Regions from separate parts of the Serratia nevei genome, predicted to be linked through region 1. Evidence: predicted binding sites of a transcription regulator. Region 1 holds the regulator's gene; each other region holds the start of a gene.
The links. The regulator PurR, encoded in region 1, represses purine synthesis genes. The targets are predictions, from matches to a motif close to CANGCAAACGTTTGCNTG.
Positions count from the first base shown of each region.

Region 2: purL (phosphoribosylformylglycinamidine synthase) is a predicted target of PurR. The motif match lies at 2,207-2,224, and genes of this name have one in related genera.
Region 3: tusA (sulfurtransferase TusA) is a predicted target of PurR. The motif match lies at 1,152-1,169, and genes of this name have one in related genera.

Region 1 covers NZ_CP149940.1:2,321,921-2,325,587, reverse strand. The annotation lists gene V8N38_RS11235 (C40 family peptidase) at 1-556, shown strand, start outside; gene sodB (superoxide dismutase [Fe]) at 756-1,334, shown strand; gene V8N38_RS11225 (YnhF family membrane protein) at 1,396-1,485, opposite strand; gene purR (HTH-type transcriptional repressor PurR) at 1,810-2,835, shown strand; gene punR (DNA-binding transcriptional activator PunR) at 2,832-3,667, opposite strand, start outside.
Region 2 covers NZ_CP149940.1:4,018,681-4,022,347, forward strand. The annotation lists gene purL (phosphoribosylformylglycinamidine synthase) at 1-2,115, opposite strand, end outside; gene mltF (membrane-bound lytic murein transglycosylase MltF) at 2,391-3,667, shown strand, end outside.
Region 3 covers NZ_CP149940.1:174,970-178,636, forward strand. The annotation lists gene V8N38_RS00795 (GNAT family N-acetyltransferase) at 1-335, opposite strand, end outside; gene V8N38_RS00800 (7-cyano-7-deazaguanine/7-aminomethyl-7-deazaguanine transporter) at 377-1,036, opposite strand; gene tusA (sulfurtransferase TusA) at 1,257-1,502, shown strand; gene V8N38_RS00810 (zinc/cadmium/mercury/lead-transporting ATPase) at 1,592-3,667, opposite strand, start outside.

The DNA of each region.
Region 1 (3,667 bases):
AGCGCAGAAAACCGCCAAGATTAAAGTCACCCCGCCGAAAAAAGGCTATAAAAAAGGCTATGGTCGCCACCGCGAAGCCGGTATGGCCACCGCCAAACTGGCGCGTGAAGAAAAGCCGTTGAAACTCAGCCCCGCGCACAAAAAACGCTACCAGCACGCCAAGCAGACCGCGATGGCCAAGCTGATGGGACAGATGGGCAAACCTTACCGCTGGGGCGGCAGCTCGCCGCGCACCGGCTTCGATTGCAGCGGCCTTATCTATTACGCCTATAAAGACGTAGTGAAAATCAAGATGCCGCGCACCGCCAACGAGATGTATCACCTGCGCGATGCGGCGCCGATCAAGAAAAGCGAACTGGAAAGCGGCGATCTGGTGTTCTTCCGCATCAACAACCGCGGCGTGGCGGACCATGTCGGCGTCTACCTCGGCAACGGCAAGTTCATCCAGTCGCCGCGCACCGGTGAAGAGATCCGCATCAGTCAGCTCGACAACGACTATTGGCAGAACCACTACATCGGCGCACGCCGCGTAGTGACGCCGAAAACCATTCGTTAATGCACTGTTCTGCGCGGTTGCGGCCCCGGTCGCAACCGCCTGCTCAAGCTATCGCCCATCGCACTTCCCCACGCGCATTTCTCGCTTTTCCTCCTGTTTTTTATGATGAAAATTGTTAAGATTGAATGACCACAATAAAAAACGGCCCATACGGCTCTCGCCCCGGCGGGAAGCGAATGGCGCTGTAAAGGAGGAAGCAATGTCGTTTGAATTACCTGCATTACCGTATGAGAAAAACGCGCTCGAGCCGCACATCTCCGCCGAGACCCTGGAATACCACTACGGCAAACACCACAACACCTACGTGGTTAACCTGAACAACCTGGTGAAAGGCAGCGAGTTCGAAGGCAAATCGCTCGAAGAGATCATCAAGACCTCTAACGGCGGCGTGTTCAACAACGCTGCGCAGGTGTGGAACCACACCTTCTACTGGCACTGCCTGTCGCCACAGGGCGGCGGTGAACCGCAGGGCGAACTGGCGGCGGCAATCGTCAAATCCTTCGGCTCTTTCGCTGCGTTCAAAGAGCAGTTCACCGATGCCGCAGTGAAAAACTTCGGTGCAGGCTGGACCTGGCTGGTGAAAAAACCGGACGGCGCGCTGGCGATCGTCAACACCTCCAACGCGGCCACCCCGCTGACCGGTGAAGACAAACCACTGCTGACCGTTGACGTGTGGGAACACGCGTATTACATCGATTACCGCAATGCGCGTCCAAAATACCTGGAAAACTTCTGGGCGTTGGTCAACTGGACCTTCGCAGCGGAAAACCTGGCGTAAGCGCAGGTTCTGAGGTGATAAGGCGCAGCCAGGCTGCGCCTTTTTTATAACCGGGGGTAAATCAGTTCAACGCGGCAACGAAGCTGAAAGCGATAATGACCGCCAATGCGCAGACGGTGGTGAACAGCGACATCTTCAATTCGGTATCCATGACAACTCCTTTAAAATGGGCTTTCCTAAGGATAAAAGGCGCACAATTAGTACGTCAAATCATTTTCCCACAGTTCGCCGATAAAATCTTGTTATCATTTCCCGGTTTATAATCTCGATTACCTCTTCCACTTTTGTTCAATATGCGACAAAATTCGCAGTTCACAACTGCGTACCGGCATCCATGCCCCTCCTGATTAAGCGCTGAAGACTTCAACACACTAAAAACTCAGTTTTCGCTTCTCTGGAGAAGGATCTACGTAGGCAAACGATTAACATCACACTTACATGCTGTAAACATGTGAGTTCAGGAGTCATTCCTTACATGGCAACGATTAAAGATGTGGCCAAACGCGCGGGCGTTTCCACCACCACCGTTTCGCACGTCATCAATAAGACTCGTTTCGTCGCCGAAGAGACCAAAGCGGCCGTGTGGGCCGCCATCAAAGAGCTGCACTACTCGCCGAGCGCCGTGGCGCGCAGCCTGAAAGTCAATCACACCAAGTCGATCGGCCTGCTGGCCACCTCGAGCGAAGCGCCCTACTTTGCCGAAGTGATCGAGGCGGTGGAAAACAGCTGCTACAGCAAAGGCTACACCCTGATCCTGTGCAACTCGCACAACAATCTCGACAAGCAGCGCGCCTACCTGGCGATGCTGGCGCAAAAGCGCGTCGACGGCCTGCTGGTCATGTGCTCCGAGTACCCCGATCAGCTGCTGGGCATGCTGGAAGACTACCGCAATATCCCGATGGTGGTGATGGACTGGGGCGCCGCGCGCGGCGACTTCACCGACACCATCATCGATAACGCGTTCGAAGGCGGCTATCTGGCCGGCCGTTACCTGATCGAGCGCGGCCACCGCGATATCGGCGCCATTCCGGGCCAACTGTCGCGCAATACCGGCGGCGGCCGTCACCAGGGCTTTATGAAGGCGCTGCAGGAAGCGCATATCGACATTCGCGAAGAGTGGATCGTCCAGGGTGACTTCGAGCCGGAGTCCGGCTACAAGGCGATGCACCAAATCCTGTCGCAAAAGCAGCGGCCGACCGCGGTATTCTGCGGCGGCGACATCATGGCGATGGGCGCCATCTGCGCCGCCGACGAGCTGGGGCTGCGGGTGCCGCAGGATATTTCCGTGATCGGCTATGACAACGTGCGTAACGCCCGCTACTTCACCCCGGCGCTGACCACCATTCACCAGCCTAAAGAACGCCTGGGCGAAATGGCCTTCACCATGCTGCTGGATCGCATCATCAGCAAACGCGAAGAGTCGCAGGTGATCGAAGTGCATCCGAAGCTGATTGAACGCCGCTCGGTCGCCGACGGTCCGTTCATCGACTACCGCCGCTAATCCCCCGCGCCGGAAGCCTGCGCGGCTTCCGGTTCCGCCTCGCTCAGCCACTCCTGGTTCAGCGTCTCCCCATCGCCCAGATACGCCAGCAGCCAGCTCATCGCCGGTGAGGGTTTATCCTGCTGCCAGGTCAGGCAGCAAGGGCTGGCGGGAAACGGCTGCTGCAGCTGCAACGCCTTCAGCTCACCGCGCTGCACCCGCGGCAGCGCCCGATGTGCCGGCATCATGCCGACGCACAGCCCGGCGCACAAACAGTCGAGCGCCGAAGTCCAGTCCGGCACCACCAGCCGCCGCTGGTTATCCAGCGTCCAGGTGACGCGCTTGGGCAGATTGCGCGAGGTGTCCTCCAGGCAAAGCGAAGGGTACGGCCGCAGCTGATCGTCATTCAGCGGCCCTGTCAGTTGCGCCAGCGGGTGCTGCGGGCTGACCACGCACAGCCAGTTCATATAGCCCATGTCGCGGAAGGCGAAGCCGCCGCCGACCGGCACCGCACGGGTGGCGCCGATTGCCATGTCCGCCCTGCCGTCCACCAAGGCATCCCACACGCCGTTGAACACCTCGGGTTGCAGCATCAGTTCGACGTCGGGGAAATGACGGTAGAAATCCAGCACCAGTTGGCGACTGCGCTGTGGTTTGACGATGATGTCCACCGCGATATTCAGCTGGCCGCGCCACCCGTTGGCCACCTGCTGACAGTGGCGGCGGGTGTCGAGCATTTTTTTGATAACAACTCGCGCATCCTTGATAAACAGCGCGCCGGCCGGCGTCAACTCCACATCGCGGTGACGCCGCTCGAACAGCGGCACCGCCAGCCATTGCTCCAGCTGCCGTA
Region 2 (3,667 bases), 1.7 Mb from region 1:
CAGCGCCACCGGCGCACGTTCGCCGAGCGACATCGCCTCGCCGTAGTAGCTGTCCAGGCTGGCGGTAGTGACCGCACAGTCGGCTACCGGTATCTGCCACGGGCCGACCATCTGGTCACGCGCCACCATGCCGGTAACGGTGCGATCGCCGATGGTGATCAGGAAGGTTTTCTCCGCAACGGCCGGCAGATGCAGCACGCGTTTCACCGCGTCGGCCAGCGTGATGTTCTCACGCTGCACCGGCTGGCCATTCGCCTGCAGGCGGGTAACGTCGCGGGTCATTTTCGGCGTCTTGCCGAGCAGCACGTCCAGCGGCATGTCGATCGGCTGGTTGTCGAAGTGACGGTCGTTCAAGGTCAGGTGCTGTTCTTCGGTCGCTTCGCCGATCACCGCATAAGGTGCGCGCTCACGGCGGCAGATCTCGTCGAACTGCGCCATCTGCGCCGGGGCAATCGCCATCACGTAACGCTCCTGCGATTCGTTGCACCACACTTCCAGCGGGCTCATGCCCGGCTCGTCGTTGAGGATATCGCGCAGCTCGAAGCGGCCGCCGCGGCCGCCGTCGCTCACCAGCTCCGGCATGGCGTTGGACAGGCCGCCGGCACCGACGTCATGGATAAACAGAATCGGGTTCTGGTCGCCCAGCTGCCAGCAGCGGTCGATCACTTCCTGACAGCGGCGCTCCATTTCCGGGTTGTCGCGCTGCACCGAAGCGAAGTCCAGATCGGCATCGGACTGACCGGACGCCATCGACGAGGCCGCGCCACCGCCCAGGCCGATATTCATCGCCGGGCCGCCCAGCACCACCAGCTTGGCGCCGACGGTGATTTCCCCTTTCTGCACGTGATCGGCGCGGATGTTGCCGATGCCGCCCGCCAGCATGATCGGTTTGTGGTAGCCGCGCAGCTCAACGCCGTTGTGGCTGTTGACGCGCTCTTCATAGGTACGGAAGTAGCCCAGCAGCGCCGGACGACCGAATTCGTTGTTGAACGCCGCGCCGCCCAGCGGGCCTTCGGTCATGATATCCAGCGCGGTGACGATGCGTTCCGGCTTGCCGAAATCCTGCTCCCACGGCTGTTCAAAGCCGGGAATACGCAGGTTGGACACCGAGAAGCCCACCAGGCCGGCTTTCGGCTTGGCGCCGCGGCCGGTAGCCCCCTCGTCGCGGATCTCGCCGCCGGAGCCGGTCGCGGCGCCCGGCCACGGCGAGATCGCCGTCGGGTGGTTGTGGGTTTCCACCTTCATCAGGATGTGCGCTTCTTCCTGATGGTAATCGTACTTGCCGTTGTCCGGCGCGGCGAAGAAGCGGCCGACCTGCGAGCCTTCCATCACCGCGGCGTTGTCTTTATACGCCGACAGCACATAGTCCGGCGTCTGCTCATAGGTGTTCTTGATCATCTTGAACAGCGATTTAGGCTGCTGTTCGCCGTCGATGATCCAATCGGCGTTGAAAATCTTGTGGCGGCAGTGCTCGGAGTTGGCCTGCGCGAACATATAAAGTTCGATATCCGTCGGGTTGCGCCCCAAACCGGTAAAGGCATTCAGCAGGTAGTCGATCTCGTCCTGCGCCAGCGCCAGGCCGAGCCGGACGTTGGCCTGCTCCAGCGCGGTGCGCCCTGCGCCCAGCACGTCGACAGACTGATACGGCGCTGGCTGATGGTGCGCGAACAGCTGTTCGGCCTGTTGCAGCTCGCTGAAGACGGTTTCCATCATGCGATCGTGCAGCAGCGCGGCGAGCTGGCGCCACTGGGTTTCCGTCAGCTCGGGCGCCTTGACGTAGAACGCCAGGCCGCGCTCCAACCGCAGCACCTGCTGCAGACCGCAGTTGTGGGCGATGTCGGTGGCTTTGGAAGACCAGGGAGAAATGGTGCCCGGACGCGGCGTGACCAGCAGCAACCGGCCTTCAGGGGCATGTTCGGCGAGAGAAGGACCGTACTTGAGCAGCCGCTGAAGTTTGGCGTGTTCTTCGGCACTGAGCGGTGCGCTAACATCGGCAAAGTGGACATACTCGGCGTAGATATCACTGACGGGCAGGTGGGCGTCCTGGCAGCGGGACAGCAGTTTGGTAATGCGAAAAGCCGATAAAGCGGGCGAACCACGCAGAATTTCCATAATCAAAGTTCTCTCGTCTTCGAAGCGGCGGATAAGACGCTTCATTGGGCGCAACAGGGGAAAACGCGCGCCATTATAGAGAATCCTCGCCGCAGACGAAACCGTTTGCGTAGGGATTATTGATAAAAGCGTGCCGCACCGTCGAATTGTCATAACGTGTCAATAAAGTTGCACACTGGCGTTTTGTTGCGCAAAATGCCCCCCGCACTGGTGATTTAACCATGAGAAAAGTCGCGGTTGTCGTCGCCGGTGTACCTGTGCCACCACTGGATAACTATTTGAAACGTCTTAAAATAAACTACATCCTCATCGGCGTTGTCACCCTGCTTCTGGCTCTCGCGCTGTGGCCCAATATCACCTGGCGCAGCGGCCAGGGCGGGCAACTCCAGGAGATCATTTCCCGCGGCGAGTTGCGTATCAGCACGCTGAATTCACCGCTGACCTATTTCAACACCAAGCAAGGGCCGGGTGGGCTCGACTACGAACTGGCGAAGCGCTTCGCCAACTACCTCGGGGTGAAGCTGGTGGTGATCCCCCATCAGAACATCAATGACCTGTTCGACGATCTGGACGATGACGACGCTGACCTGCTGGCGGCCGGCCTGATCTACAACCAGGAGCGCCTCAGCCGCGCGCGCACCGGCCCGGCCTACTACTCCGTTTCCCAACAGCTGGTGTACCGGCTGGGCACCCCGCGGCCAAAAGGCTTCGCCGACATTAAAGGCAAGCTGGCGGTCGCCTCCGGTTCCGCGCACGTCAGCACGCTAAAGCAGCTCAAGCAGGATAAATACCCGGATCTCGCCTGGGAGTCCTCCAGCGATCTCACCTCCAAAGAGCTGCTGGAGCGAGTCGCCGACGGCAAGCTGGACTACACCCTCGGCGATTCGGTAACCATCGCGCTGCTGCAGCGCATTCATCCGCAGCTGGCGGTGGCGTTCGACGTCACCGACGAAGAGCCGGTCACCTGGTATCTGAAACGCGATGGCGACGACAGCCTGTACGCGGCGATGCTGGATTTCTACAGCCAGATGGTGGATGACGGCACCCTGGCGCGGCTGGAAGAGAAGTACCTCGGCCACGTCGGCAGCTTCGACTATGTGGACACCAAAACCTTCCTGTCGGCCATCGACTCGGTGCTGCCCAACTTCCGCCCGCTGTTCGAGAAGCACGCCAACGAGATCGACTGGAAGCTGCTGGCGGCCATCGCCTATCAGGAATCGCACTGGAATCCGCAGGCCACCTCGCCCACCGGCGTGCGCGGCCTGATGATGCTGACCCGCGCCACCGCCGACGGCCTGGGGGTCAACGATCGCCTCGATCCGGAAGAGAGCATTCAAGGCGGCGCCCTTTACCTGCAACGGCTGATGGCCAAGGTGCCGGACAGCGTGCCGGAAGACGAGCGCATCTGGTTCTCGCTGGCGGCTTACAACATGGGCTGGGGCCACATGCTGGACGCGCGCAAGCTGACCAAGACGCAAAAGGGCAACCCAGACAGCTGGGTCGACGTCAAGCAGCGCCTGCCGATGCTCAGCCAGAAGCGCTACTATCCGCAGCT
Region 3 (3,667 bases), 2.1 Mb from region 1:
GCGCGGAACCGGTTACGGGTTTTGACCGTCAGCTGGTGATAGCCCTGCGCCTGCGCCCAGCGTTCCTGTTCGGCCAACAAGGCCTGCGCCACGCCGTGGCGACGAAACGCCGGCAGCACCCCGCCCAACCAGCTGTAAAACACCGTTTCCTGCTGTTGATAACCGAGCTTAAAACCGGCCGGCTGACCGTCGATTTCGGCGATCAACAGGCTGGCGGGGGGGATGCCGATGCGCCGCTGCAGATCGGCCAGGCTATGCAGGTTGCCGAATTCGGGGATGCGTTGATAAAGACGGTGGATTTCTTCGAGCGTGGCGTTGCGAACGATTGGGGTCATGGGCGGCCTCCAAAGGATAGGGCCGCCCAGAATAGCACGGCTCAGCTCGGCTGCAGGCTGCCGCTGCGCGCCGCGATGCGTTTGAGCAGCATGTTCAGCAACACGCCGTACATCGGCAGGAAGAACAGCAGGCAGATCATCACCTTGAAGCTGTAATCCACCAGCGCGATCTCCACCCAGTTGTTGGCCATGAAGGGATCGCTGCTCTTGTAGAAGGCGATGAAGAAGAACGCCAGCGTATCGCTGATGTTGCCGAAGAACATCGCCGCTGCCGGCGCCACCCACCAGGCGCTGCGCTGGCGCAGGCGGTTGAAGACGTGAACGTCGAGGATCTGGCCGAGCACGTAGGCCATAAAGCTGGCGACGGCGATGCGCGCCACGAACAGGTTAAAACTGCCCAGCGCCGCGAATCCCTGCCACTCTCCCTGATAGGTGACGGTGGAGATCACGTAAGAGATGAACAGCGCCGGCACCATCACCGCCAGGATAATCCGCCGCGCCAGCGGCGCGCCGAAAATGCGCACGGTCAGATCGGTCGCCAGGAAGATAAACGGGAAGGTAAAGGCGCCCCAGGTGGTATGGAAGCCGAAAACGGTGATCGGCAGCTGCACCAGGTAGTTGCTGGAGGTAATGATGGCGATATGAAACAGCGAAAGCCAGACCAACGCCGTGAAGCGCTGCTGTGCGGTAAACGAATACATATTGTAGCCTTTTTAGCAGTGGGGTGAGGGAACCCAGTGTGTCTTGTTAAAACAGCAAAAAACGCTGCGCGGCGGCATGATACGCGTTTGCGCAACCAATGCAATGGTTAAATTTAACGCAAACGTTAACGCATCTTGCACAGAAAAACTACCGGCGTAAACTAGGCGCTAATGAGATGCGGCGAGCGTTCGCCGATCGTTTTTGAACGAGAAAAATTGCATGACTGACTTATTTGCCCAGGCAGACCAGACGCTCGACGCGCTGGGCCTGCGTTGCCCGGAACCGGTGATGATGGTGCGTAAAACCGTGCGCCATATGGACAACGGCGAAACGCTGCTGATTATCGCCGACGATCCGGCTACCACCCGCGATATCCCGGGGTTCTGCCGTTTTATGGAACACACGCTGGTGGCGCAGGAGACCGAGCAGGCGCCATACCGTTATCTGTTGCGTAAAGGCGTATAACGGCGGCATGATCGTGTCGATGAAAGAAAAGTCTCTTTCCCCGAAATGACAACGGGCGCGGTATGCCGCGCCCGTATTGGTTTCCGAACTTAGCTGCGCTTTTTCAACAGCCGCAGCGCGTTGGCGGTGACCAGCGCGGTGGCGCCGGAGTCGGCCAGCACCGCCAGCCACAAACCGGTCAGCCCCAGCAGACTGGTGATCAGGAAGACCCCCTTCAGCCCCAATGCGATGGTGATGTTTTGCCGGATATTGGCGTGGGTGGCGCGCGAGATGCGGATCATCTCCGCGACGCCTACCAGCCGGTTGTGGGTCAGGGCGGCATCGGCGGTTTCCAATGCCACGTCGGTGCCGCTGCCCATGGCGATGCCGATGCTGGAGGCCTTCATCGCCGGGGCGTCGTTGATCCCGTCGCCGATCATCGCCGTCGGGCGCAGTTCGCTCAGTTCGGTGACCGCGCTGACCTTATCTTCCGGCAGCAGACCGGCGCGATAGTCGAGCCCCAGCTCGCCGGCGATCGCTGCGGCGGCGCGCGGGTTGTCGCCGGTCAGCATCACGCCGCGAATACCCAGCGCGTTCAGTTCGGCTATGGCCTGTTTGGCGTCGCCGCGCAGCGTATCGCGCAGCGCCAGCAAGCCGATGGGCGCGCCGTCTTCCAGCACCACCACCGCCGTTTTGCCGGCGTTTTCCAACTTGTCTACCTGGCTCTGCCATTGGGCGTCTAGCAGGCCTGGTGCCAGCTTGCCTGGCGCGCTGATCAGCACGGTCTTGCCGTCCACGATCCCTTCCACGCCGACGCCGGCCAGCGCGCGGCGCGCCTGCGCCAGCGGCAGCTCCGTCCCGCTTTCGGCGGCGCGGTTGATGATCGCCTGTGCCAGCGGGTGATGTGAACCGGCTTCCACCGCGGCGGCAAGCTGCAGCAGCCGCTGTTCGGTGAGTGTGCCGATCGGCAGCACGTCGGTCACCGTCGGCTTGCCTTCGGTCAGGGTGCCGGTTTTATCGAAGGCGATAGTTTGGATCTGGCCCAGTTGCTCCAGCGCCGCACCGCCTTTAATCAGCGCGCCGCGCCGCGTGGCGGCTGCCAGCCCGGATGTGATCGCCGCCGGGGTCGAGATCACCAATGCGCATGGGCAGCCGATCAGCAGTAGCGTCAGGCCGCGATAGATCCAGGTATCCCACGGCTGTGAGAACAGCAGCGGCGGCACCAGGATCACCGCGACGGCCAGCAGCATAATGGCCGGGGTGTAATAACGGCTGAACCGATCGAGGAAGCGTTCGATCGGCGCGCGGCGCTCTTCGGCCTCTTCAATCAGCTGCAAAATGCGGTCGATGGCGTTTTTGCCGGGCTCGGAGATCACCTTCATCTGCGCCGCCTGATCGACGGACAGGCTGCCGGCGGCCACTTTCTCACCCTGTTGACGCTCGACCGGCACCGATTCGCCGGTCAGGGCGCTTTCGTCGAAGCTGGCGAACGGATTGAGCAGCTCGGCGTCGGCCGGCAGGCGCCCGCCGGGTGCGATTTCAATCACATCGCCCGGACGCAGGCTGGCGACCGGCACGCGTTTGCGCTCGGTACCTTGCAGCAGCAGCGCATCTTCCGGCACCAGCTCCATCAGCGCCGTCACGCCGCGCCGCGCGCGGTTGGCGGCGTAGGATTCCAGCAGTTCACCGACCATAAACAGCAGCAGCACCATCGCCGCCTCGGCAGTGGCGCCGATGAACAGCGCGCCGATGGCCGCCACGCTCATCAGCGTTTCGATGGCGAACGGCGTGCCGGAACGAATCAGACGCAGCGCCTTGGCGGCGACCGGTGCCAATCCGACCAGCGTGGTGGCGATAAAGGCAATGCGGCCCAGCTCCGGGTTAACCCGATCCAGCACCCAGCTGACGACCATCAGGGTGGTTAACAGCAGCAGCGGTGCGAATTCGCCGAAGCGTGAAGTTTTCGGCGCGGCGGCTTTGGCGGTCTGAGTGCCGAGCAGGGTAAAGCCGGCCTGAGCGACCGCGTCCTGGATCCGCAGGCTGATGTCGGACTGCGCGTCGACCACCAGTTTCTCGGTGGCGAACAACACGCGCGCGCTGTCGACGCCGGGGAGTGCGGTGACGGCATTTTCGATTTTCTTGGCGCAGCTGGGGCAGTCCATGCCGGTGACTTTCCAGCTGAAACG